DNA from 4 places in the Streptomyces sp. NPDC059668 genome. Region 4 is predicted to be linked to each of the others. Evidence: riboswitches for the same ligand, from Rfam matches in the RefSeq annotation. Region 4 holds a riboswitch; each other region holds the start of a gene.

Region 1 (5,434 bases), on a different contig from region 4:
GGCCCGGGCGGCGGCGCCGGGGGCGGGGGGCCCGGGGGGGGGGGCCCCCCCGCCCGGCCCCCCCCCGCCCGCACCGGTGTCAGGAGGCCGTCGAACCCAGGTCGCCCCGGACCTCTCGGGCCGCCGTCACCAGGTTGTCCAGCGCGGAGCGCACCTCGGGCCAGGCGCGGGTCTTCAGGCCGCAGTCGGGGTTGACCCACAGCCGTTCGGCGGGGATGGCTTCGAGTCCGGTGCGCAGGAGTCGGGCGGCCTCGTCGCTGCTGGGGACGCGGGGTGAGTGGATGTCGTAGACGCCGGGTCCGGCCTCGCGGGGGTAGCCGTGGGCGGCGAGTTCGTGGGCGACCTGCATGTGGGAGCGGGCCGCTTCCAGGCTGATGACGTCGGCGTCGAGGTCGTCGATGGCCTGGACGATGTCGCCGAACTCGGCGTAGCACATGTGGGTGTGGATCTGGGTGCCGGGGCGGACGCCGCTGGTGGTGAGGCGGAAGGCCCGGGTGGCCCAGTCCAGGTAGGCGGGGCGGTCGGCGGCGCGCAGGGGCAGGGTCTCGCGCAGTGCGGGTTCGTCGACCTGGATGACCGACGTCCCCGCGCTCTCCAGGTCGTCGACCTCGTCGCGCAGGGCGAGGGCGACCTGGCGGGCGGTGTCGCCGAGGGGCTGGTCGTCGCGGACGAAGGACCAGGCGAGCATGGTGACGGGTCCGGTGAGCATGCCCTTGACCGGCTTGGTGGTGAGTGACTGGGCGTACGTGGTCCAGCGCACGGTCATCGGTTCGGGCCGCGAGACGTCACCGGCCAGGATCGGCGGCCGGACGTAACGGGTGCCGTACGACTGGACCCACCCGTGCCGCGTGGCCAGATAGCCCGTGAGCTGTTCGGCGAAGTACTGCACCATGTCGTTGCGTTCGGCCTCGCCGTGCACGAGGACGTCGATGCCGGCCTTCTCCTGGAAGGAGATCACCGCGCCGATCTCGGCCCTGATGCGTTCCTCGTACCCGGCGAGGTCGATCCGGCCGGTGCGCAGATCGGCGCGTGCGGTGCGCAGTTCGGCGGTCTGCGGGAAGGACCCGATGGTGGTGGTCGGCAGCAGGGGGAGACCCAGGTGCGCGCGCTGGGCGGTGGCCCGCTCGGTGTACGGCTGGGAGCGGTGGGCGTCCGTGTCCGTGACGGCCGAGGTGCGGGCGCGTACGTCCGGGTCGTGGGTGATCGCGGAGGCCGCGCGGGAGGCGAGGCCGGCGCGGTTGGCGGCCAGTTCGGCGGCGATGGCGCCGGTGCCCCGGGTGAGGCCCTTGGTGAGGGTGGCGATCTCGGTCGTCTTCTGGCGGGCGAAGGCGAGCCAGCGCAGGATCTGCGGGTCGATGTCCCGTTCGGCGGACGCGTCGAGCGGAACGTGCAGCAGGGAGCAGGAGGCGGAGACATCCACCCGGTCGGCCAGCCCGAGCAGGGTGGCGAGGGTGGCGAGGGACTTCTCCAGGTCGTTGACCCAGATGTTGCGGCCGTTGACGACTCCGGCGACCAGACGCTTCCCGGGCAGTCCGCCGACGGCGGCGAGCGCGTCGAGGTTGGCGGAGGCCGACTCCGTGAAGTCCAGGGCGAGTCCCTCGACCGGGGCCTTGGCCAGGACGGGCAGCGCGTCACCGAGCCGGTCGAAGTACGAGGCGACCAGCAGCTTCGGCCGGTCGGTCAGCGCGCCGAGGGCCCGGTAGGCGCGTGCGGCGGCGCCGAGTTCGGCGGGCGTACGGTCCTGGACCAGGGCGGGCTCGTCCAGCTGTACCCACTCGGCTCCCGCCGCACGCAGGTCGGCGAGCACCTCGGCGTAGACGGGCAGCAGCCGGTCCAGCAGGGTCAGCGGGTCGAAGTCCGCGGCGACACCGGGCGCCGGCTTGGCCAGCAGGAGATAGGTGACCGGGCCGACCAGGACGGGCCGGGCGGTGAGGCCGAGGGCGATCGCCTCCCCGAGTTGCCCGACCTGCTGGGCGGAGTCCGTCCTGAACACCGTGTCCGGGCCCAACTCGGGCACCAGGTAGTGGTAGTTGGTATCGAACCACTTGGTCATCTCCAGCGGCGCCACGTCCTGGGTGCCGCGCGCCATCGCGAAGTACCCGTCGAGGGCGTCGTCCTCGACGGCCTTGCGGTGCCGCTGGGGGACGGCGCCGACCATGACGCTGGTGTCGAGGACGTGGTCGTAGTACGAGAAGTCACCGGTGGGCACCTCGTGGATGCCTGACTCCGCCAGCTGCCGCCAGGTGTCGCGGCGCAGATCCGCGGCGGTGGTCCGGAGGGTGCCGGCGTCGACGCGGCCCTTCCAGTAGCCCTCGACGGCCTTCTTCAGTTCCCGGTTCCGTCCCTGGCGGGGGTAGCCGTACACGGTGGCCCGTGCTGCCGCGGCTGCGGACTTCGCTGTCACGGAAATCTCCTTCGCGAGATGTCTCCTTGAGATCCCGGCGGCGGGACGTGAACGCGAAGGGGTGACGGACCGGGCGGAAACCGCCCGCGCCAGGAAGCACGGTCGTCCGCCGGTGTGCACGCCGACCCGCCCACGAGGTCACCGGGATGTCCGCGCGCGAACGGTCGCGTGCGGGCAACGGGCAGGTCTTCGGACTCATGGGCGCGGCTTCCCCGGAGGGCGTCCACCTACTGGCCGTCGCTTCCCAGACCCGGCCGGGCCCAGTGCGTATGACGGCGGTCGTTCCCACTCACCGCTGCGGGGCAGTCCCGGATTCCCACCGGGTTCCCTCTTACGACGCATCCCGCCTGGCGGACGGGGCGAACCAGCTGCACCGCCCAGCCTAGAGGTCGACGCGGTCTCGTGGGGGAAGCGGCTCACATGGCGGACGGTGGCGTGCGACAACGGCCGTGGTCGCGCACGGCTAACAGGACGGGTGCGCAGGGCGTGACCCGGTGGGCACCGTGTCCGTCCCGCGGACACGGTGCCGGGTCACGTCAGGGACGGGCGGAGCGGTGCGTCAGTTCGCCGCGCCGCCGAACACGCCCAGGATGCGTTCCGCCGCCAGCGTGGCGGTCAACTCCCCGTCCCGTACCTGTCGTTCGAGGGCGGGCGTGAGGGCTCGTACCGCCGGATCCGCGTGCAGCCGGCCGAGGAGCTCGTCGCGGACCATCGTCCAGGTCCAGTCGACCTGCTGGTCGCGGCGCTTGGCGGCGAGGCGGCCGGTGGAGTCCAGCAGGACCCGGTGCTGTTCGAGGCGCTCCCAGACGGTGTCCAGACCGGTCGACTCGCGGGCGCTGCAACTCAGCACGGGGGGAGTCCACGCCGCGTCCACCGGGTGCATCAGACGAAGGGCGCCCGCCAACTCCCGTGCCGCGGAACGCGCGTCGCGCTCGTGCGGGCCGTCCGCCTTGTTGACGGTGATCACGTCCGCGAGCTCCAGGACGCCCTTCTTGATGCCCTGGAGCTGGTCGCCGGTGCGGGCCAGGGTGAGCAGCAGGAAGGAGTCGACCATGTTCGCCACGGCGGTCTCCGACTGGCCGACGCCCACCGTCTCCACCAGGATCACGTCGTAGCCCGCCGCCTCCATCACCACCATCGACTCCCGCGTGGCCTTCGCCACCCCGCCGAGGGTGCCGGCGGTGGGGGAGGGACGCACGAAGGCGGCGGGGTCCACCGCCAGGCGCTCCATCCGGGTCTTGTCACCCAGGATCGAACCGCCCGTACGGCTCGACGAGGGGTCGACGGCGAGCACCGCGACCCGGTGCCCGAGCGAGGTGAGCATCGTGCCGAGCGCGTCGATGAAGGTCGACTTGCCCACACCGGGCACCCCGGTGATGCCGATGCGCCGGGCCCTGCCGCCGTGCGGCAGCAACTCGGTCAACAGGGCCTGTGCCAGGGAGCGGTGGTCGGCCCGGGTCGACTCGACGAGAGTGATGGCCCGTGCGATGTACGCACGCTTCCCGTCGAGCACGCCCTTCACATAGGAGTCGAGGTCGATCGTCATGGGGCTCAGCCGTGTCCGAGACCGGTGGCCAGCCGTTCCACCAGGTCGTACGCCGCGTCCGGGATCACCGTTCCCGGCGGGAAGACGGCCGCCGCGCCCATCTCCAGCAGGGTCGGCACGTCCTGCGGAGGGATCACCCCGCCCACCACGATCATGATGTCCTCGCGTCCCTCCTCGGCCAGCTGCTCGCGCAGCGCCGGGACCAGGGTGAGGTGCCCGGCGGCCAGCGAGGACACCCCGACGATGTGCACGTCGGCCTCGACGGCCTGACGTGCCACCTCGGCGGGGGTCTGGAACAGCGGGCCGACGTCCACGTCGAAGCCGAGGTCGGCGAAGGCGGTGGCGATGACCTTCTGTCCGCGGTCGTGGCCGTCCTGGCCCATCTTGGCCACCAGGATGCGCGGCCGTCGGCCCTCTGACTCCTCGAAGGCGTCCACCCGCGTGCGGGTGCGCTCCACGGACGGCGACTCGCCTGCCTCGTTGCGGTACACACCGGAGATCGTACGGATCTGGCTCGCGTGCCGCCCGTAGACCTTCTCCAGGGCGTCGGAGATCTCACCGACGGTGGCCTTGGCGCGGGCCGCGTTCACCGCCAGTTCCAGCAGGTTGCCGGTGCCCCCGGCGGCCGCCGTCAGCGCGCGCAGCGAATCCTGGCACGCCGACTCGTCGCGCTCCGCGCGCAGCCGCCGCAGCTTCTCGATCTGCTGGGTCCGTACGGACGAGTTGTCGACCTTGAGGACGTCGATCTGTTCGTCGGTGTCGACCCGGTACTTGTTGACGCCGATGACCGGCTGACGGCCCGAGTCGATCCGGGCCTGGGTACGGGCCGCGGCCTCCTCCACACGCAGTTTCGGGATGCCCGCGTCGATGGCCTGCGCCATGCCGCCCGCCGCCTCGACCTCCTCGATGTGCTGCCAGGCCCGGCGGGCCAGGTCGTACGTCAGCTTCTCCACGTACGCGCTGCCGCCCCACGGGTCGATCACCCGCGTCGTGCCCGACTCCTGCTGGATCAGCAACTGCGTGTTGCGGGCGATCCGGGCCGAGAAGTCGGTGGGCAGGGCGAGCGCCTCGTCGAGGGCGTTGGTGTGCAGCGACTGCGTGTGCCCCTGGGTGGCGGCCATCGCCTCCACACACGTCCGCGTCACGTTGTTGAACACGTCCTGCGCGGTCAGCGACCAACCCGAGGTCTGCGAATGCGTGCGCAGGGACAGGGACTTGGCGTTCTTCGGGTCGAACTGCCGGACCAGCTTGGCCCACAGCAGCCGGGCGGCCCGCATCTTGGCGATCTCCATGAAGAAGTTCATGCCGATCGCCCAGAAGAACGAGAGCCGGGGAGCGAACGCGTCCACGTCCAGTCCGGCCTCCTGGCCGGCCCGCAGGTACTCCACGCCGTCCGCGAGGGTGTAGGCCAGCTCCAGGTCGGCGGTCGCGCCCGCCTCCTGGATGTGGTACCCGGAGATGGAGATGGAGTTGTACCGCGGCAT
Region 2 (5,434 bases), on a different contig from region 4:
CGCGGTGCACCTCGCCCGCCTCGGTCCACCGGCCGAGCCGGCCCAGGCTGAGTCCCGCGTTGTGCCGCCCCGCCAGGGTGGTGAGCAACTCCGGTGACGGCGTGGGGAGTCCGGCGCGGTACGGCGGCCCGGAATCCGCCGTCGCCGGGCGTACGGTCCACTCGCCGGTCAGTCCCGCCGTCGCGTCCGGCGAAGTGACGCGCAGCCCGGCACCGGTCGCCCTGCGGCCGGTGGTCATGCCCCGTGTCCAGGCGGGCAGTACCGGATCGTGGGGAGGCTGCGACTGGGGCTGGGGTGTCGGCTGCGGCAAGGGTGTCGGGTTCCGCTGGTCGGGCGCCGGTCCGCGCAGGGCCGGGGACACGACCGTCGGCACGTGCACGGGCGTCGTACGGCCCTCGCTGATCCGGCGGCCGAGCTCACGGGCGTCCTGCGGCCGCCGCTCCGGTTCCTTGGCCAGCAGGTCCAGGATGATCCGCTCGACGTACTCGGGCAGCTCTGCCCGGTGTCTGCGGGGAGGCTCGGGAGAGGTGTCGCGGTGGCTGATGAGGACCGCCCACGCGTCGTCGAGGTCGAACGGCGGTGCCCCGGTGGCGATCTCGTAGAGCACACATCCGAAGGAGTAGAGATCGCTGCGCCGGTCGACCTCGGCACCGCTGATCTGCTCCGGCGACATGTAGTGCGGGGTGCCCATCGCGATACCGGTCCCGGTCAGCCGGGCCGTGAAGCCGATGTCGTGGCCGAGCCTGGCGATGCCGAAGTCGCAGATCTTCACGGTGCCGTCGGCGAGCCGCATGATGTTCGCAGGTTTCAGGTCCCGGTGCACGATGCCCTGCTGATGGGTGTACGCGAGTGCGGCCGACACCTGGTCGGCGATGTCGACGACATCGGCGACCGGCAGCGGATGCTGCTTGTTGTCCTCCAGCAGCTGACCGAGGTTGTACCCCTCCAGAAGTTCCATGACCAGGTACAGCACGCCGTCGGACTCGCCGAAGTCGTGCACCACGGTCACCCCGCGGTGCTGAAGCGCGGCGGCCACCCGGGCCTCGCGCCGGAACCTCTCCCGCAGGACGCCGGAGAAGGACGGGTCGTGGTGCGGGCCGAGGGGCTTGAGGCACTTCACGGCGACCTGCCGCCCCAACGACTCGTCGCGGGCCCGCCACACCTCGCCCATGCCTCCCCGCCCGATCAGATCGAGCAGTCGGTACCGGCTCTGGACCAGCCTGGTCTCCGCCATCTCGTGCGATCGCCCCCGTCGCTGCTCGCCCCCCACCCTGGCTCGTCCAGTATGGCGAGTCATCTGCCGACTTTGTACGACGCCGGGCGGGGCCGGGACGGGCCCGTGCCCGAGCGCGCGGAACGTGTGCGGACAGGAGTGACCGGCGAGGACGTACGGGAACACAGCGCGGGACGGTGTCCCCGGCGCACGGCCGCCGGGTCACCACGAGGCGCGACGGGGCCGGTCCGCCGTACCTCTCGTGGACGTACGGCGGCAGAGCGGCGTACACCGACCGCACCACGCGCCGGCCGGGCCCGGCGCACGCCGGTGACGTGCACCGGAGCGTCCTGACGGGAGCGGCCCGCCCGGCCGCGGATCGACGACGGACCGGCAGCCGGCAGCCGGGAAGCCCTGTCCGGCGCGGCGCGGCGCGACACGACACGACACGTCTCGGCTTGGCTCGGCGCGGCTTGGCTCGGGTCGGCGCGGCTTGGTTCGGCTCGGCGCGTTCAGCCGGCCGACCCGCTCCCGTTCCGCTCCCGTTCCGCTCCCGTTCCGCTCCCGTCCCGCTGGTGGTCGCTGTACGGGGCCGGGCTTCCACGTCGGCAGGTCAGCGCCGCACCCGCGGCATCCCCAGTCCGATCCACGAGATGATCTCGCGCTGGATCTCGTTGTTCCCGCCCCCGAAGGTGAAGATCACCGCCGACCGGTAGCCGCGCTCCAGTTCGCCGTGCAGGACCGCGCCCGCCGAGCCCTCCTTCAGGGCACCCGGTGCGGCGACGATCTCCATGAGCCAGGCGTACGCGTCCCGGCGCGCCTCCGAGCCGTACACCTTGACCGCGGAGGCGTCCTGCGGGGTGAGGGTGCCTTCCTGGACGGCGTTCACCATCCGCCAGTTCAGGAGCTTCATGGCGTCGAGCCTGGTGTGGGTCTGCGCGAGCCTGCGGCGCACCCAGGGGAGGTCGACCACCCTGCGGCCGTCGGCGAGCTTGGTCTCCATCGCCCAGTGCTGGACGTCGTGCAGGGCGCGGATCGCCATCGTGCCGTGGGCGGCGAGGGTGACGCGCTCGTGGTTGAGCTGGTTGGTGATCAGCCGCCAGCCCTTGTTCTCCTCACCGACCCGGCGGGAGGCGGGGACGCGGATGTTCTCGTAGTAGCTGGCGGTGGTGTCGTGCGAGGCGAGGGTGTTGATGAGGGTGCAGGAGTAACCGGGGTCCGACGTCGGTACGAGGAGCATGGTGATGCCCTTGTGGGGCGGGGCGTCCGGGTCGGTGCGGACGGCGAGCCACACCCAGTCGGCGGTGTCGCCGTTCGTCGTCCAGATCTTCTGCCCGTTGACCGTGTAGTGGCCGGTGGTCTCGTCGCCCTCGCGTACCGCCCGGGTCTTCAGCGCCGCCAGATCGGTGCCCGCGTCGGGCTCGCTGTAGCCGATCGCGAAGTCGATCTCTCCGGAGAGGATCCTGGGCAGGAAGTACCCCTTCTGTTCCTCCGTGCCGAACTGCATGATCGTCGGGCCGACGGTGTTCAGCGCCATCAGCGGCAGCGGTACACCCGCCTGGGCGGCCTCGTCGAAGAAGATGAACTGTTCCATGGGCGTGAGCCCGCTGCCGCCGTACTCCTCGGGCCAGCCCGCCCCGAGCCGGCCGTCCGTGCCGAGGCGGCGGATCGTGTCACGGTAGAACCGCTTCTGCGCCGCCGGATCGCCGTACCGGGCATAGGCGTTGTCGGGCACCAGCTCGGCGAAGTACTCACGCAGTTCGGTCCGCAACCGCTGCTGCTCCGGCGTGTATTCGAGATGCACGGCGCCTCCTGGCTCCCCAAGGCGGGACCTGACGGCGCACACCGTAGAACGTGTTCCAGAAATAGGGAATGGCGGTGACATGCGGAAGGGGGCGCCCCGGCGGGCGCCCCCTTCCGTCCGAGCCGTCAGTGGCAGGGGAATCCGAGGAGGTGGCGGGCGTCGTGCACCCACTCGTGGACGTTCTCACCGGACACGACGGAGGTGGCGCCCTGTTCGGCGCCGACGAAGTAGAGCAGGACCAGCATCAGGATGCCGAAGAAGGCCGCCCAGGGGGCGATCGCACCGATCGGCAGCTTGGCGGGAACGGCGGTGGGGGTGGCGGTCGGCTGGGCGACGGACTGCGCCATGGGGCAGTACCTCCTGGGGAACTCGCGTCCCGTCTCGGTGATGCACAGGACGACGGCCGCGGGTCTGACTTGCTCGACCTCCGCCGCCCCGGGAGGGGTGGCGTGCGCTGGGCATACAGTGGCGCGACCGTGCCGGACTCCCACCGGACTTCCGCCGAACCGTCGTCAATATCATCCTGACCGTACCGCGAGGCCGGCGCCCGGCCAAGGGCGCCTGACAGGGCCGCGGTTGCGCCGCGGGGCGGGTGGAGTGCCGCGGATTCCCTGTTCCGGCAGGGGCCTTGGGCACGGGCGACCACGACAGCGCACGAGAGTGAACGTATGACGAGCCGAGTGATCTTGATCTCAGCCGCGATCGGCGCGGCGCTGCGGGAGGCCCGCTTCGACGAAGGGGGCCGGGTGGATGCCGCGGGCCTGCGGCTCGCACGAGCCGCCGCGGGCGCGGTCCCCGGGGCGGAGCGGCAGTGGGTCTCCCCCAGCGTGCGGTGCCGCGAGACCGCCGACGCGCTGGGCCTGGACACGGTGCTGGACGTACCCGCGCTGGCCGGTCTCGACGTGGGCCGGTGGCGCGGCGCGACGCTGGAGGAGGTGAGCTCTAAGGAACCGGCGGCGGTGGCCGAGTGGCTGGCCGATCCCGGCGCGGCACCGCACGGCGGGGAGTCGGTGCGGGCGTTCTGCGACCGGGTGGCGGGCTTCCTCGACAAGGCCGCGGAGTTGACCGGCCGGACCGTCGCGGTGGTGGAGCCGGAGGTCGTACGGGCCCTGGTGGTACGGGTGTTGGGCGCGCCGGAGTCGTCGTTCTGGCGGATCGACGTACCGCCCCTGACCGCCACCGAGTTCAGCGGCCGCTCGGGGCGCTGGAACGTACGGGTCGGACGGCCGCTCGCCCCGTCGGCGGAAGCGGGCGGTTCAGGCGGGTAGCAGCGTCGCGAGGAAGTCGGTGCAGGCCTGGGCGCACGCGCGGCAGGCCCGCGCACTCGCCTGCGCACCGGGACACCGGTCGAAGACGTCCGCGCACTCACGGCAGACGGACCGGCACCACTCGACCTGGACACGGATGCCGGCCTCGCCCCGGTGGTGCTGCCCGTCCAGGACCAGGCAGGTCGCGTCGCACACCTCGGCGCACATCAGGCCCATGCGCCGGGCGAGTTGCCGCACCCCGGGCCCGTCGGGATCGATGCAGCTCGCCCGCAGCGCACAGGCGCGGGCGCACTCGGCGCAGGCCTGCGCGCAGTCGAACCGGTCCTCCAGGAAGCGGATCGGTTCCTGCTCGGGTGCCGGTGCGGTCGCCCGCCCCGCCTTCGTCTTCGCCCTCGTCGTGGTCACCCGGCGCGGGTAGCCCCCGGAGGGCGCGTCAAACCCCGCGGACGGCCGGGCCCGGGGTCACCGGCCCGCCGCCTCCGCCGCCTCGCGTGAGATCTGCTCGAACTGCGCGCCCATCGCCTCGGAGAGCGCGTGGGCAGCCGAGAGCGGGCGGACCATGACCATCAGGTCGTCGATCCTGCCGTCCTCGTCGAAGTGCAGGAAGTCGCAGCCGTTGATCTCCTTGTCGCCCACCTTCGCCGTGAAGACCAGCGCGTGGTCGCGGCCGTCCGCGCCCGCGATCTCCCGTACGTAGCGGAAGTCGGTGAAGACGCGGGTGACGCCGCGCAGGATGGCCGCGGTGATGGCCTTGCCCGGGTAGGGCTTGAAGGCGACGGGGCTGGTGAACACGACGTCGTCGGCCAGCAGCTCCTCGACCGCGGCGAGGTCTCCGGCCTCCACGGCCTTGCGGAAGGGGTGCATCGGGGTCCCGCTCTCATAGTCAATTAATTGAATAGGTGCGCAACAGATTAGTCGCGGGGGTGTACGCCGTCTAGCCTTGGCCCATGGCATTGCGCAACGCGGTCCTCGCCGCGCTCCTGGAGGGTGAGGCGTCGGGATACGACCTGGCCAAGGAGTTCGACGCCTCGGTGGCCAACTTCTGGATGGCGACCCCGCAACAGCTCTACCGGGAACTCGAGCGGATGGCGGCCGAGGGGCTCATCGAGGCTCGGCTGGTGCGACAGGAGCGGCGTCCGAACAAGCGGG
Region 3 (5,434 bases), on a different contig from region 4:
CTGGTACGCCGAGGGGCGGCGCTCGAAGAAGTTGGTCAGTTCCTGGACGCCCTGGAGCTCCATGAAGGAGAAGGGGTTCGCGGAGCCGTAGACGGGGGCGAAGCCGAGCCGCTGGAGGCGCTGGTCGGCGACGCACTCCAGGTACTGGCGCATCGACTCGGTGTTCATGCCCGGCAGGCCTTCACCGCACAGGTCGCGCCCGAACTGGAGCTCCGCCTCCACGGCTTCCCGCAGCATGTCGGTGACCTGCTCCTGGAGCTGGTCGTCGAAGAGCTCGGGCTCCTCCTTGCGGACGGTGTCGACCACCTCGAAGGCGAAGGACATGTGCATCGTCTCGTCGCGGAACACCCAGTTGGTGCCCGTCGCGAGGCCGTGCAGCAGCCCGCGGCTGCGGAACCAGTAGACGTAGGCGAAGGCTCCGTAGAAGAAGAGGCCCTCGATGCACGCGGCGAAGCAGATCAGGTTCAGCAGGAAGCGCCGCCGGTCGGCCTTGGTCTCCAGGCGGTCCAGCTTCTCCACCGAGTCCATCCACTTGAAGCAGAACTCGGCCTTCTCCCGGATGGAGGGGATGTTCTCGACGGCCGCGAAGGCCGCTGTCCTGTCCTCCGGGTCGGGCAGATAGGTGTCCAGCAGGGTCAGATAGAACTGGACGTGCACGGCCTCCTCGAACAGCTGGCGCGAGAGGTACAGGCGCGCCTCGGGGGAGTTGATGTGCTTGTAGAGCGTCAGGACGAGGTTGTTCGCCACGATCGAGTCGCCCGTCGCGAAGAACGCGACCAGCCGGCCGATCATGTGCTGCTCGCCCTGCGACAGCTTCGCCAGGTCGGCGACGTCCGAGTGGAGGTCGACCTCCTCGACGGTCCAGGTGTTCTTGATGGCGTCCCGGTAGCGCTCGTAGAAGTCCGGATAGCGCATGGGGCGCAGGGTGAGTTCGAAACCCGGGTCGAGCAGGTTCTTCTCGCTGTTCGGGGTGGACATCACTGGCAGGCCTCGCAGGACTCGGGGTTCTCAAGGGAGCAGGCGACGGCGTCGGGGTCGGCGACCTGCTGGAGGGGGATGGACTTCTCGGGCCGGGCCTGTGCCTGGGCGGCGCGGGCGATGCGGGTCGCCGGACGCGAGCGCAGGTAGTACGTCGTCTTCAGGCCCGACTTCCAGGCGTACGCGTACATCGAGGAGAGCTTGCCGATGGTCGGCGTCTCCAGGAAGAGGTTCAGCGACTGGGCCTGGTCCAGGAACGGGGTGCGGGCCGCGGCCATGTCGATGAGACCGCGCTGCGGGATCTCCCAGGCCGTGCGGTACAGGTCACGGACGTCCTGCGGCACCCAGGTGAACCCCTGCACCGAGCCGTTGGACTCGCGCAGCGCCTCCCGGGTCTGCGCGTCCCACACGCCGAGCTTCTTCAGTTCCGCCACCAGGTAGGAGTTGACCTGGAGGAACTCACCGGACAGCGTCTCGCGCTTGAAGAGGTTCGAGACCTGCGGCTCGATGCACTCGTACACGCCCGCGATGGACGCGATCGTCGCGGTGGGCGCGATGGCGAGCAGGAGGGAGTTGCGCATGCCGACCGCCGCGATCCGCTCGCGCAGCGCCGCCCAGCGCTCCGGCCAGTTCAGCTCGACGTCGAAGTGGTCGGGGTGCAGCACCCCGCGGGCGGTACGGGTCTTCTCCCAGGCCGGGAGCGGGCCGTTGCGCTCGGCGAGGTCGGCGGAGGCCTCGTAGGCGGCGAGCATGATGCGCTCGGCGATACGGGTGGAGAGCGCGCGGGCGGCGGGCGAGTCGAAGGGCAGACGCAGCTTGAAGAAGACGTCCTGGAGGCCCATCGCGCCGAGGCCGACCGGGCGCCACTTGGCGTTCGAGCGGCCCGCCTGCTCGGTCGGGTAGAAGTTGATGTCGACGACGCGGTCGAGGAAGGTGACGGCGGTGCGGACCGTCTCGTCCAGACGCTCCCAGTCCAGGTCGCCGGTGGCCGTGTCGACGAACGCGCCGAGGTTGACCGAGCCGAGGTTGCAGACGGCCGTCTCCCCGTCGTCCGTGACCTCCAGGATCTCTGTGCACAGGTTCGAGGAGTGCACGGTGTGGCCCGGCTCCGCCGTCTGGTTGGCCGTGCGGTTGGCGGCGTCCTTGAAGGTCATCCAGCCGTTGCCGGTCTGCGCCAGGGTGCGCATCATGCGGCCGTAGAGCTCGCGGGCCGGCATGGTCTTCTTCGCCAGGCCCTTCGCCTCCGCCGCGCGGTAGGCCGCGTCGAACTCGGCGCCCCACAGGTCGACCAGTCCGGGCACGTCGGAGGGGGAGAAGAGGGACCACTGCGCGTCGGCGTCGACCCGGCGCATGAACTCGTCCGGGATCCAGTGCGCCAGGTTCAGGTTGTGCGTACGGCGGGCGTCCTCACCGGTGTTGTCCCGCAGCTCCAGGAACTCCTCGATGTCGGAGTGCCAGGTCTCCAGGTAGACCGCGGCGGCACCCTTGCGCCGGCCGCCCTGGTTCACCGCGGCGACCGAGGCGTCGAGGGTCTTCAGGAACGGGACGATGCCGTTGGAGTGCCCGTTCGTGCCGCGGATCAGCGAACCGCGGGAGCGGATGCGGGAGTAGGACAGCCCGATGCCGCCCGCGTGCTTCGACAGACGCGCGACCTGGTGGTAGCGGTCGTAGATGGAGTCCAGCTCGTCCAGCGGGGAGTCGAGGAGGTAGCAGGACGACATCTGCGGGTGCCGCGTACCGGAGTTGAAGAGCGTGGGGGAGGACGGGAGGTAGTCCAGGCGGCTCATCAGGCCGTAGAGCGCGGCGACTTCGTCGACGGACCGGGCCGTGTCGTCCTCCGCGAGGCCGGACGCCACCCGGAGCATGAAGTGCTGGGGGGTCTCGATGACCTTGCGGGTGATCGGGTGCCGGAGCAGGTAGCGGCTGTGCAGGGTGCGCAGGCCGAAGTAGCCGAAGCGGTCGTCGCCCGCGGTGTCGATCAGCGCGTCCAGACGGGCCGCGTGCAGGTCGACGAAGTCGGCCGTGCGGTCGGCGATCAGACCCTCGCGCCGGCCCGTGGTGATGGACTCGGAGAACGTCGTGACGCCCTGCGAGGCGGCTTCCTCGGCGATGCCGACCGTCAGCAGCCTGGCGGCCAGCCGCGAGTACACGGGGTCCTCGGAGATGAGGCCCGCGGCCGCCTCGGTGGCCAGCTCGCGCAGCTCCGCGTCGTCCGCGCGGGTGGACCGGCCGCGCAGCGCGGCGGCGGCGACCCGGCCGGGGTCGGCGCCGGGAAGGTCGGCGGTGAAGTCGGTCAGGGTACGCAGCAGCGTGGTACCGGGACCGTCCGTCTCCACCGGGGCCCGCTGCGCGGACTCCGCTTCCACCGGGGTCTGCTGGGCGGAAACTGAAACCGGGTCGGCTGGCGCGATGGTCACTTGGGGCTCTCCCTCGCTCGGCACAGGACCTGGCGGAGGGCAGCGGGACACGCGACTCCGTTACGGGTACGCGTGCGTCCACCGGCCCATTCCACGAGGCCCGGACGTCGTCGGCGCCCGGCCGGCCGGCCGGGGCACGCTGTCGGCAGGTCCTCGGACTGAAGCCGGTACGCGAATGCGCACAAGTACACCGTTGCGGGACAGTTCCGGATTCGCACCGGATTCCCCTGCGACGACAGCGAGCATGAGCATACATCTAGTGCCGGGCTGAGGAAGCACCCCCACATCTTGTGCCGTGTCGGCTTCTGGGGGCGCTACGGAGTGTGGCTGAGCGTCAACTCGTAGGTGAGGAGGAAGAGGTCGTCGAGGTGCGGAACCGGGTTCCAGTCGCGCTCCGGCGTGCGGGTGAAGCCGAGGCGTTCGTAGAGGCGGTGGGCGGTGCGCATGGTGCGCTGGGTGGACAGCACCACGCGCGCACAGCCCCCGGTGGCCCTCGCCCGGTCGACGCAGGCGCCCACGAGGGCCGTGCCCGCACCTCGGCCGCGGGCCTCGCGCGTGACGGCGAGCATCCGGATCTCGGCCTCGCCGGGCCCCGCGATGTCGGCCATGGGTCCGCCCCGGGGGACGAAGGTCACGCCGCCGAGGATCCGTTCCCCCTCGACCGCGACGAGCACCTCGGCCGCGGCGGCCCGCTTCGCGACGTCCCGCAGCTCCCCGAGGTAGGGGTCGCTCTCCCCGAAGTCGAGCAGCCCGTCCCCGAGATAGGCGGTCACGGTGAGCTCGCCGACGCCGGGGTACTCCGCCGGCCGCGCCGGCCTGATGACGATGTCCATGCCGGGAGTGTGCATCAGACGTACGGCGACGGGCCGCCGGATTTCCTCCGACGGCCCGTCCCCCGGTCACCCCTGTCCAAGCCTCAGTGACCCGCCTCCGCGCTGGCCGTGGGCAGCTCGACCTGGACCCCCGGGTCGCCGGCGTCCACCGTGTAGTCCTGCGGTGACGTCTCGTCCACGCCCTCGGGCGCCTTGAAGGCCCGCAGGGCGAAGGTGAGGACGACGGAGACCACCACGTTCATGACGAACGCCGTCAGACCGATGTAGCCGATCTCCCCGATGCCGGGGATCTCCTTCGAGCTGCCGCCGAAGTGCGCCTGTGTCGGTGAGGCGACCCCGTAGGCGGCGAGCGTGCCGTAGAGCATGCCGACCGCCCAGCCCCCGAGCAGCGCCCAGCGGTGGAACCAGCGCGTGAACAGGCCGCCGACCAGGGCCGGGAAGGTCTGCAGGATCCAGATGCCGCCCAGGAGCTGGAAGTTGATGGCGACCGTCTTGTCCATCGTGAGGACGAAGACCAGCGCGCCCACCTTCACCAGCAGGGAGACCAGCTTGGAGACCTTGGTCTCCTGCTGCGGGGTCGCGTCCGGCTTGATGAAGTCCCTGTAGATGTTGCGGGTGAAGAGGTTCGCGGCCGCGATGGACATGATGGCCGCCGGGACGAGCGCTCCGATGCCGATCGCGGCGAAGGCCACACCCGCGAACCAGTCCGGGAACATGTTCTCGAAGAGCTGCGGGATGGCGAGCTGGCCGTTGGTGACCTTCACCCCGGCCGCGATCGCCATGAACCCGAGCAGGGCGAGCAGGCCCAGCATCAGGGAGTAGAGCGGCAGGATCGTGGTGTTGCGCCGGATCACCTCGCGGCTGCGGCTGGACAGCGTCGCGGTGATCGAGTGCGGGTACATGAACAGGGCGAGCGCGGAGCCGAGCGCCAGGGTGGCGTAGGTCCACTGCCCGGCCTGGGCCGGTACGATCCCGCCCGCGCCGGCCGCGGCGTACTTCTCGCTCGCCGAGTGGAAGATCTCGTCGAAGCCGCCCAGCTTGATCGGGATGTAGATGATGGCCACCGCGATCACGATGTAGATCAGGGTGTCCTTCACGAACGCGATCAGGGCGGGGGCGCGCAGGCCCGAGGAGTAGGTGTACGCGGCCAGTACGCCGAAGGCGATGAGGAGCGGAAGGTCCTTGACGAACCAGTTCGTGTTCTCG
Region 4 (5,434 bases):
GGGTGCCGTCGCGGCGGCGTAGTCCCGCGATCCCGGACCAACCGTCGCTCCGGCGGCTCCGATCCGTGAAGGCGGGTGCCCTCAGGATCACCTCCGGGTCCATCAGCAGCCGACCGACGAATCGGCCGATCGCGTCGGCGGCCGAGAAGCCGCTGAGCCGCTCGGCCCCCCGGCTCCACGCGACCACCAATCCGCGTGCGTCCACCGCCGCCATGGCCGTGCCGGACGGGTGCCCGGCTCCTTGTCCGGCGTCGGGCAGCGTGTCCCTGGCTCTGGCCATTGGCACCGTCCCTCCTTCAGAGAGTCGATCGGGCGGCAGGACTGCCGTCGGCGAGGCGGTCGAGCCAATCCGCCAGGAGCGCGCCCTCGGAGGGTGTCATCGCGACGGTGCCGCTCCGGGTCAACGCCTCGCGCAGGGCCGCGGCTCGGCAGGGCACGTCCGGGCTCTGCCCGGCGACGGTGCTCGCGGTCGTGATCATTCGCAGCGCGTGTTCACGGGCCGTCGCCGGCAGGCTCTGATCCCGCTCGGAAGGGGGCGTCGCGATGAGTGACAGCACGACACCCAGGCCCATGGCGTGGACGAGCTGCGTGGCCCGGTCCACGCTCATGCGGAGCCGGCCGTCCGCGGCCACGCGGGCAAGGATCCGGCGCAGGATCGCGATGGTCTCCAGTCCCTCCGGTATGCCGCCGCGATAACGGCCTTCGCCGTACATCAGTACGTAGAAACCCGGCCGGGAGAGACCGAACCCGACGTGCAGGTCCCAGGAACTACGCAGATCGGCGACGGGGTCGTCGGTCTGTTCGAGGGACTGCTTCTCGCGCAGATACTGCTGGAAGCCGTACGCCGCGAGGGCGTCGAGCAGTCCGTCCTTGTCCCCGAACAGCCGGTACAGAGTCGGCGGCTGCACGCCGGCCGCCGCACTCACGGCGCGCGTCGAGATGCCCGCACGTCCTTGGGAGCTCAGGAGCTCCGCGGCGGCGCACAGGACCCGTTGCCGGGTGCGTACAGCCCGTTCTTGCATCTGTCCAATTTATCACTGTTATTACAACTTTCCATAGCATTGATATAGAACGTATCGAACGTCCGGCGAGGCCTGCGCCCGCGACCGGCTGCTCCGTGACCGACCGGCTGCTTCGTGACGGACCGGGCACCGCCGCCGCACGGAGCCACGGCCACCTGAGGGACCATGGCATCGAGAAGATCGTCCGAGAGCTCCGTGTCCACCGGATCCTGGAAGGAACCAACGAGATCATGCGCGTTATCGTGGCCCGCGGCCTGACGGGGGCGTCCGGATGACCGGCCCCCACGACGCCGGGGCGGCCACCGGCACCGACGACTTCGTCCTCCTGCGCACCGAGGGGCACGCCGCGTACCTCACCCTCGACCGGCCCCGGGCGCTCAACGCCCTCACCCACGCCATGGTCCGCCGTATCGGCTCCGCGCTCACGGCCTGGGAACACGACCCGGCGGTGAAGACCGTCGTCGTGACCGGCGCGGGGGAGCGGGGCCTGTGCGCGGGCGGCGACATCCGTGCCATCCACGACGACGCCCGGAACGGGGACGGCACGGCGTCGGCGGCCTTCTGGCGCGACGAGTACCGGCTCAACGCCCGTATCGCGCGCTACCCGAAGCCCTATGTCGCCGTGATGGACGGCATCGTGATGGGCGGCGGCGTCGGAGTCTCCGCGCACGGCAGCGTACGGATCGCCACCGAACGTTCGCGGATCGCCATGCCCGAGACGGGCATCGGCTTCGTCCCGGACGTCGGCGGTACCTATCTCCTCTCCCTCGCACCCGGCGAACTCGGCACGCACCTGGCGCTCACCGGAGTTCCGGTGGGCGCGGGCGACGCCCTGCTGTGCGGGCTGTCCGACCACTACGTGCCGTCCGCATCCCTGCCGCGGCTGGTCCAGGACCTCGCCCACGCGCCGGTACGAGAGGTCCTGGGCCGTCACGCCAGGGACGCGCCGCCCGGGGACCTCGCGGAAGCACGGCGCTGGATCGACGCCTGTTACTCCGCGGACACCGTCGAGGAGATCGTCGACCGGCTGCTGGATCACGGGGACAGCGCGGCCAAGCAGGCCGCGGAGACCCTGCTCACCAAGTCACCCACCGCCCTCAAGGTCACCCTCGCCGCGATGCGCGCAGCCCGCCTGACCACCACCCTGGAGGAAGCGCTCGACCGGGAGTACCGCGTCTCCTGCGCGGCGCTCACCCGACCGGACCTCGTGGAGGGCATCCGCGCCCAGGTCGTCGACAAGGACCGGGACCCGCGCTGGTCGCCGTCGACACTCGCCGAGGTCACGGACGCGGACGTCGCGCGCTTCTTCACCCCGCTCGGCGAGCGTGAACTCGGCCTCGCGGCCGCCGACATCGCGTAGGAGGGGCACCGGAGGGCGGAACCGTAGCGTTCGCCGGTGCCGGGGCGCTCACAGCGGACTGCCCGGTACCGGGCCCCGTACGGGGAGCCCGGCGAACCGCGACCGCGGCCCGGGTGCGGGGCGCCGCTCAGGATCACGGACCCGCTTCCGGCGGGTGACGAGGCAAGGGGACGGAGAGTTCACGAGTGAATGGCCGAACTCGCCGCGAGCCGGGCGAGTTGTACGACGCGAGCGGCCACGACGTGCGAACGGCGTTACATTCACGCGGTGTTCGCGGCCGCCGGCCAGAAGGAGGGGGGCGAACACCTTCGCCGGGAAGGCGGTCGGCGTGCTTCACCCGCCGCTGACCCACAGGTCACGGCCGTCTGCTCCCACCGGCGAGACGAAGATCACGGCGGTTGGGACGGTCTTGGCCATGAACCCGACACGCGGTACGGTCAGTGCGATATCGACGACGGCATGGCGGAAGCCGGTGGAAATCCGGCACGGTCGCGCCACTGTGAACGAGACCCCCTCCTCAGGGGGTCTCTCAAGTCAGACCCGCAGCTGTCGTCCTGTGCACCACCGAGATGGGACGCGAACTCCCGAGGAGGTCCTGCCATGGCGCAGACCGTCGCTCCGCCGACAGCCACCCCGATCCCCGCCAAGCTGCCGATCGGCACGATCGTCCCCTGGGCGGTCTTCTTCGGCATCCTGATGCTGGTCCTGCTGTACTTCGTCGGCGCCGAGCAGGGTGCCACCGCCGTCGTCTCCGGCGAGGACGTCCACGAGTGGGTGCACGATGCCCGCCACCTCCTCGGCTTCCCCTGCCACTGACGAGGGACACCGCGCACCCATGAACTCCGCAACCGTCCGAAACCTTCTCGTGCGGGGCATGCTCGCCGGCCTCGCCGCCGGTGTGCTGGCCCTCGTCGTCGCCTACTTCCTGGGCGAGCCCAGCGTCGACGACGCCATCGGGTTCGAAGAGGCCCACGCCCCGGCACACGGGCACGAGGTCGAGATCGTCAGCCGTAGCCTTCAGTCCACCGGCGGCCTCGCCACCGGCGTACTGATCTACGGCGTCGCCTTCGGCGGCATCGCCGCCCTCGCGTACTGCTTCGCGCTCGGCCGCGTCGGCCGCTTCAGCCCGCGCGCGACCGCGTTGCTGCTGTCCGGCTGCGCCCTGCTCGCGGTGTACGTCGTGCCGTTCCTGAAGTACCCGGCCAACCCGCCGTCCGTCGGCGACCCCGACACCATCGGCAAGCGCACGACGCTGTACTTCCTGATGATGGTGCTCAGCGTGCTGCTCGCGATCGCCGCGGTGATCCTCGGCAAGCGGCTCGCACCTCGTTGGGGTACCTGGTACGCGACCGTCGCCGCGGTCGTCTTCTTCGTCCTCGTGATCGGAATCGCCTACGAGTTCCTTCCGGTCATCAACGAGGTGCCGAAGGACTTCCCGGCCACCCTGCTGTGGCGGTTCCGTACCTCGGCCCTCGCCATCCAGCTCACCCTGTGGACCGGCTTCGGTCTGGTCTTCGGGGAGTTGGCACAGCGTCTGCTGGCCCCGCGACCGGCGGCGGCCGTGGCCGCGGGAGCAACTCCCGTACCGAACTGACACGTTCACCCTGGGACGACGTACGAGGAGACGTACGAGAAGACGTACCGAAGACCGCTGGGACATCAGCGGGCGATCACACGCGGAGGGCCACCGGAACCGTCCGGGGGCCCTTTCGCGTTCTCCCGGAACCCACGATCTGCGAACGGGGGGACGGCTCGCGAGACTCCCCGATCACGCAAGGGCGACGACGGCCACAGGGAGGGACGCGGGCGTAGGGCCCGGGTGACCGGAGGACCACGACGTCACCCCGTGGTGAGGGCCCGTGCCCTGTCGTCCTCAACCCCGGTCGCACCCGTGAAACCTCGCCTCGGGCCGTCCCGTCGGGCCGCCTGGGCGCGCCGCACGACAGGGCGGGAGCAGGCGTCCGGAGCGAAGAACGGCGGCAACTCCGGCGCCGGGGCGTCGCGTTCGCGGGGGACCGTACCCCGTCGTCGGATTCCCACGGGTACGGGGCCCGGCACCGCGCGAGTCGGTCGAGCAGCCGCAGTGCCGTCTCCCGGTCGGCGTCCCCGTGTCGTGGCCACGGCCGGATCCGTACGCGGTCGGTCCCGACGGTCGCCGCGTCCGCCAGGCCGTACCGGGCGCCTGCCGCATGGTCTCCCCCAGGGTCACGTGGCGACGAGGTGCGGAACGCGCAGGCCGAGGCCCACGCCCTGCCGACGTCCGAAGCGGATCGTGGTCGCGTGATCACGGATCATAGCGTCCACCCCGTGCCCGTCGTGCACCGAAGAGTGGATCGCCCGGATCAGGTCTTCGGAGGTGCCGACGCCCCTCGTCGTCGGCACGGACGGACGGCTGTGGGGGACATCACGGGGTCCACGGGGGAGCAAAGTGCGATATTGGCGATGTGCAGCATTCAACCATTTTGCCCGAGCGTGTCCTGGCGACGGTGGTCGGGGCGATGCGTCACCTGGCCCATCGGATCCGCGACCGGCGGCCGGGCCATGTGGTGCACGGTGTGAAGACCCTGATCGCGGCACTGCTCGCCTGGGGTGTCGCGGCTCCGTGGTCCCCCGGCGGCAGCCCGTATCTGGCGGTCGCCACGGCACTGCTCATGGTCAACGCGTCGACTGTGTACCAGTCCGTGACCAAGGCGGCGCAGAACGTCGTCGCGAAGCTGGGCGGCCTGGTCCTCGCTCTCGCGACCGCCTGGCTCTTCGGGGTGACCGCCGGCAGCGTCGCGGTCATCGCGGTCGTCGCGGTGCTGGGAGGGCCCCGTCGCACGACCGACGACCGGCTCCAGATCGCCTCGACCGCGGTCATCGCCCTGGCCGCCACGGCGACCGCGCCGGTGGGAAACCTCCTGTTCCCCGCGCTGCAGACGCTGACCGGAGCGGTGGCGGGTATCGCCGTGAACGCGCTCGTCCTGCCCCCTTTGTACGTGGACGAGTCCGAAGCGGCCGTGCGCGATGTGGCCCACGCCATCGGAGGGTTGCTGCGGGACATGGGTGACGG

Evidence for each region. Region 4 has a riboswitch for cobalamin ahead of ACFV2J_RS05410 (CbtB-domain containing protein). Riboswitches for the same ligand answer to the same signal wherever they lie in the genome.
Region 1: linked by a shared signal. The riboswitch ahead of metE (5-methyltetrahydropteroyltriglutamate--homocysteine S-methyltransferase) and the one ahead of ACFV2J_RS05410 (CbtB-domain containing protein) in region 4 are both predicted to bind cobalamin.
Region 2: linked by a shared signal. The riboswitch ahead of ACFV2J_RS00065 (CbtB-domain containing protein) and the one ahead of ACFV2J_RS05410 (CbtB-domain containing protein) in region 4 are both predicted to bind cobalamin.
Region 3: linked by a shared signal. The riboswitch ahead of ACFV2J_RS17485 (ribonucleoside-diphosphate reductase subunit alpha) and the one ahead of ACFV2J_RS05410 (CbtB-domain containing protein) in region 4 are both predicted to bind cobalamin.

Annotation. Positions count from the first base shown of each region.
Region 1 covers NZ_JBHWEL010000001.1:274,657-280,090, forward strand. The annotation lists gene metE (5-methyltetrahydropteroyltriglutamate--homocysteine S-methyltransferase) at 80-2,404, opposite strand; cobalamin riboswitch at 2,588-2,738, opposite strand; gene meaB (methylmalonyl Co-A mutase-associated GTPase MeaB) at 2,964-3,950, opposite strand; gene scpA (methylmalonyl-CoA mutase) at 3,956-5,434, opposite strand, start outside.
Region 2 covers NZ_JBHWEL010000001.1:7,578-13,011, reverse strand. The annotation lists gene ACFV2J_RS00075 (tetratricopeptide repeat protein) at 1-1,234, opposite strand, end outside; gene ACFV2J_RS00070 (acyl-CoA dehydrogenase family protein) at 1,827-3,017, opposite strand; gene ACFV2J_RS00065 (CbtB-domain containing protein) at 3,143-3,364, opposite strand; cobalamin riboswitch at 3,401-3,543, opposite strand; gene ACFV2J_RS00060 (histidine phosphatase family protein) at 3,686-4,285, shown strand; gene ACFV2J_RS00055 (four-helix bundle copper-binding protein) at 4,274-4,690, opposite strand; gene ACFV2J_RS00050 (nuclear transport factor 2 family protein) at 4,748-5,149, opposite strand; gene ACFV2J_RS00045 (PadR family transcriptional regulator) at 5,233-5,434, shown strand, end outside.
Region 3 covers NZ_JBHWEL010000021.1:13,920-19,353, reverse strand. The annotation lists gene ACFV2J_RS17490 (ribonucleotide-diphosphate reductase subunit beta) at 1-978, opposite strand, end outside; gene ACFV2J_RS17485 (ribonucleoside-diphosphate reductase subunit alpha) at 978-3,395, opposite strand; cobalamin riboswitch at 3,522-3,677, opposite strand; gene ACFV2J_RS17480 (GNAT family N-acetyltransferase) at 3,710-4,228, opposite strand; gene mctP (monocarboxylate uptake permease MctP) at 4,312-5,434, opposite strand, start outside.
Region 4 covers NZ_JBHWEL010000004.1:149,278-154,711, forward strand. The annotation lists gene ACFV2J_RS05390 (SpoIIE family protein phosphatase) at 1-280, opposite strand, end outside; gene ACFV2J_RS05395 (TetR/AcrR family transcriptional regulator) at 297-1,022, opposite strand; partial or broken gene ACFV2J_RS05400 (acyl-CoA dehydrogenase family protein) at 1,091-1,297, shown strand; gene ACFV2J_RS05405 (enoyl-CoA hydratase/isomerase family protein) at 1,294-2,382, shown strand; cobalamin riboswitch at 2,804-2,945, shown strand; gene ACFV2J_RS05410 (CbtB-domain containing protein) at 2,983-3,198, shown strand; gene ACFV2J_RS05415 (CbtA family protein) at 3,218-3,976, shown strand; partial or broken gene ACFV2J_RS05420 (aromatic acid exporter family protein) at 4,827-5,434, shown strand, end outside.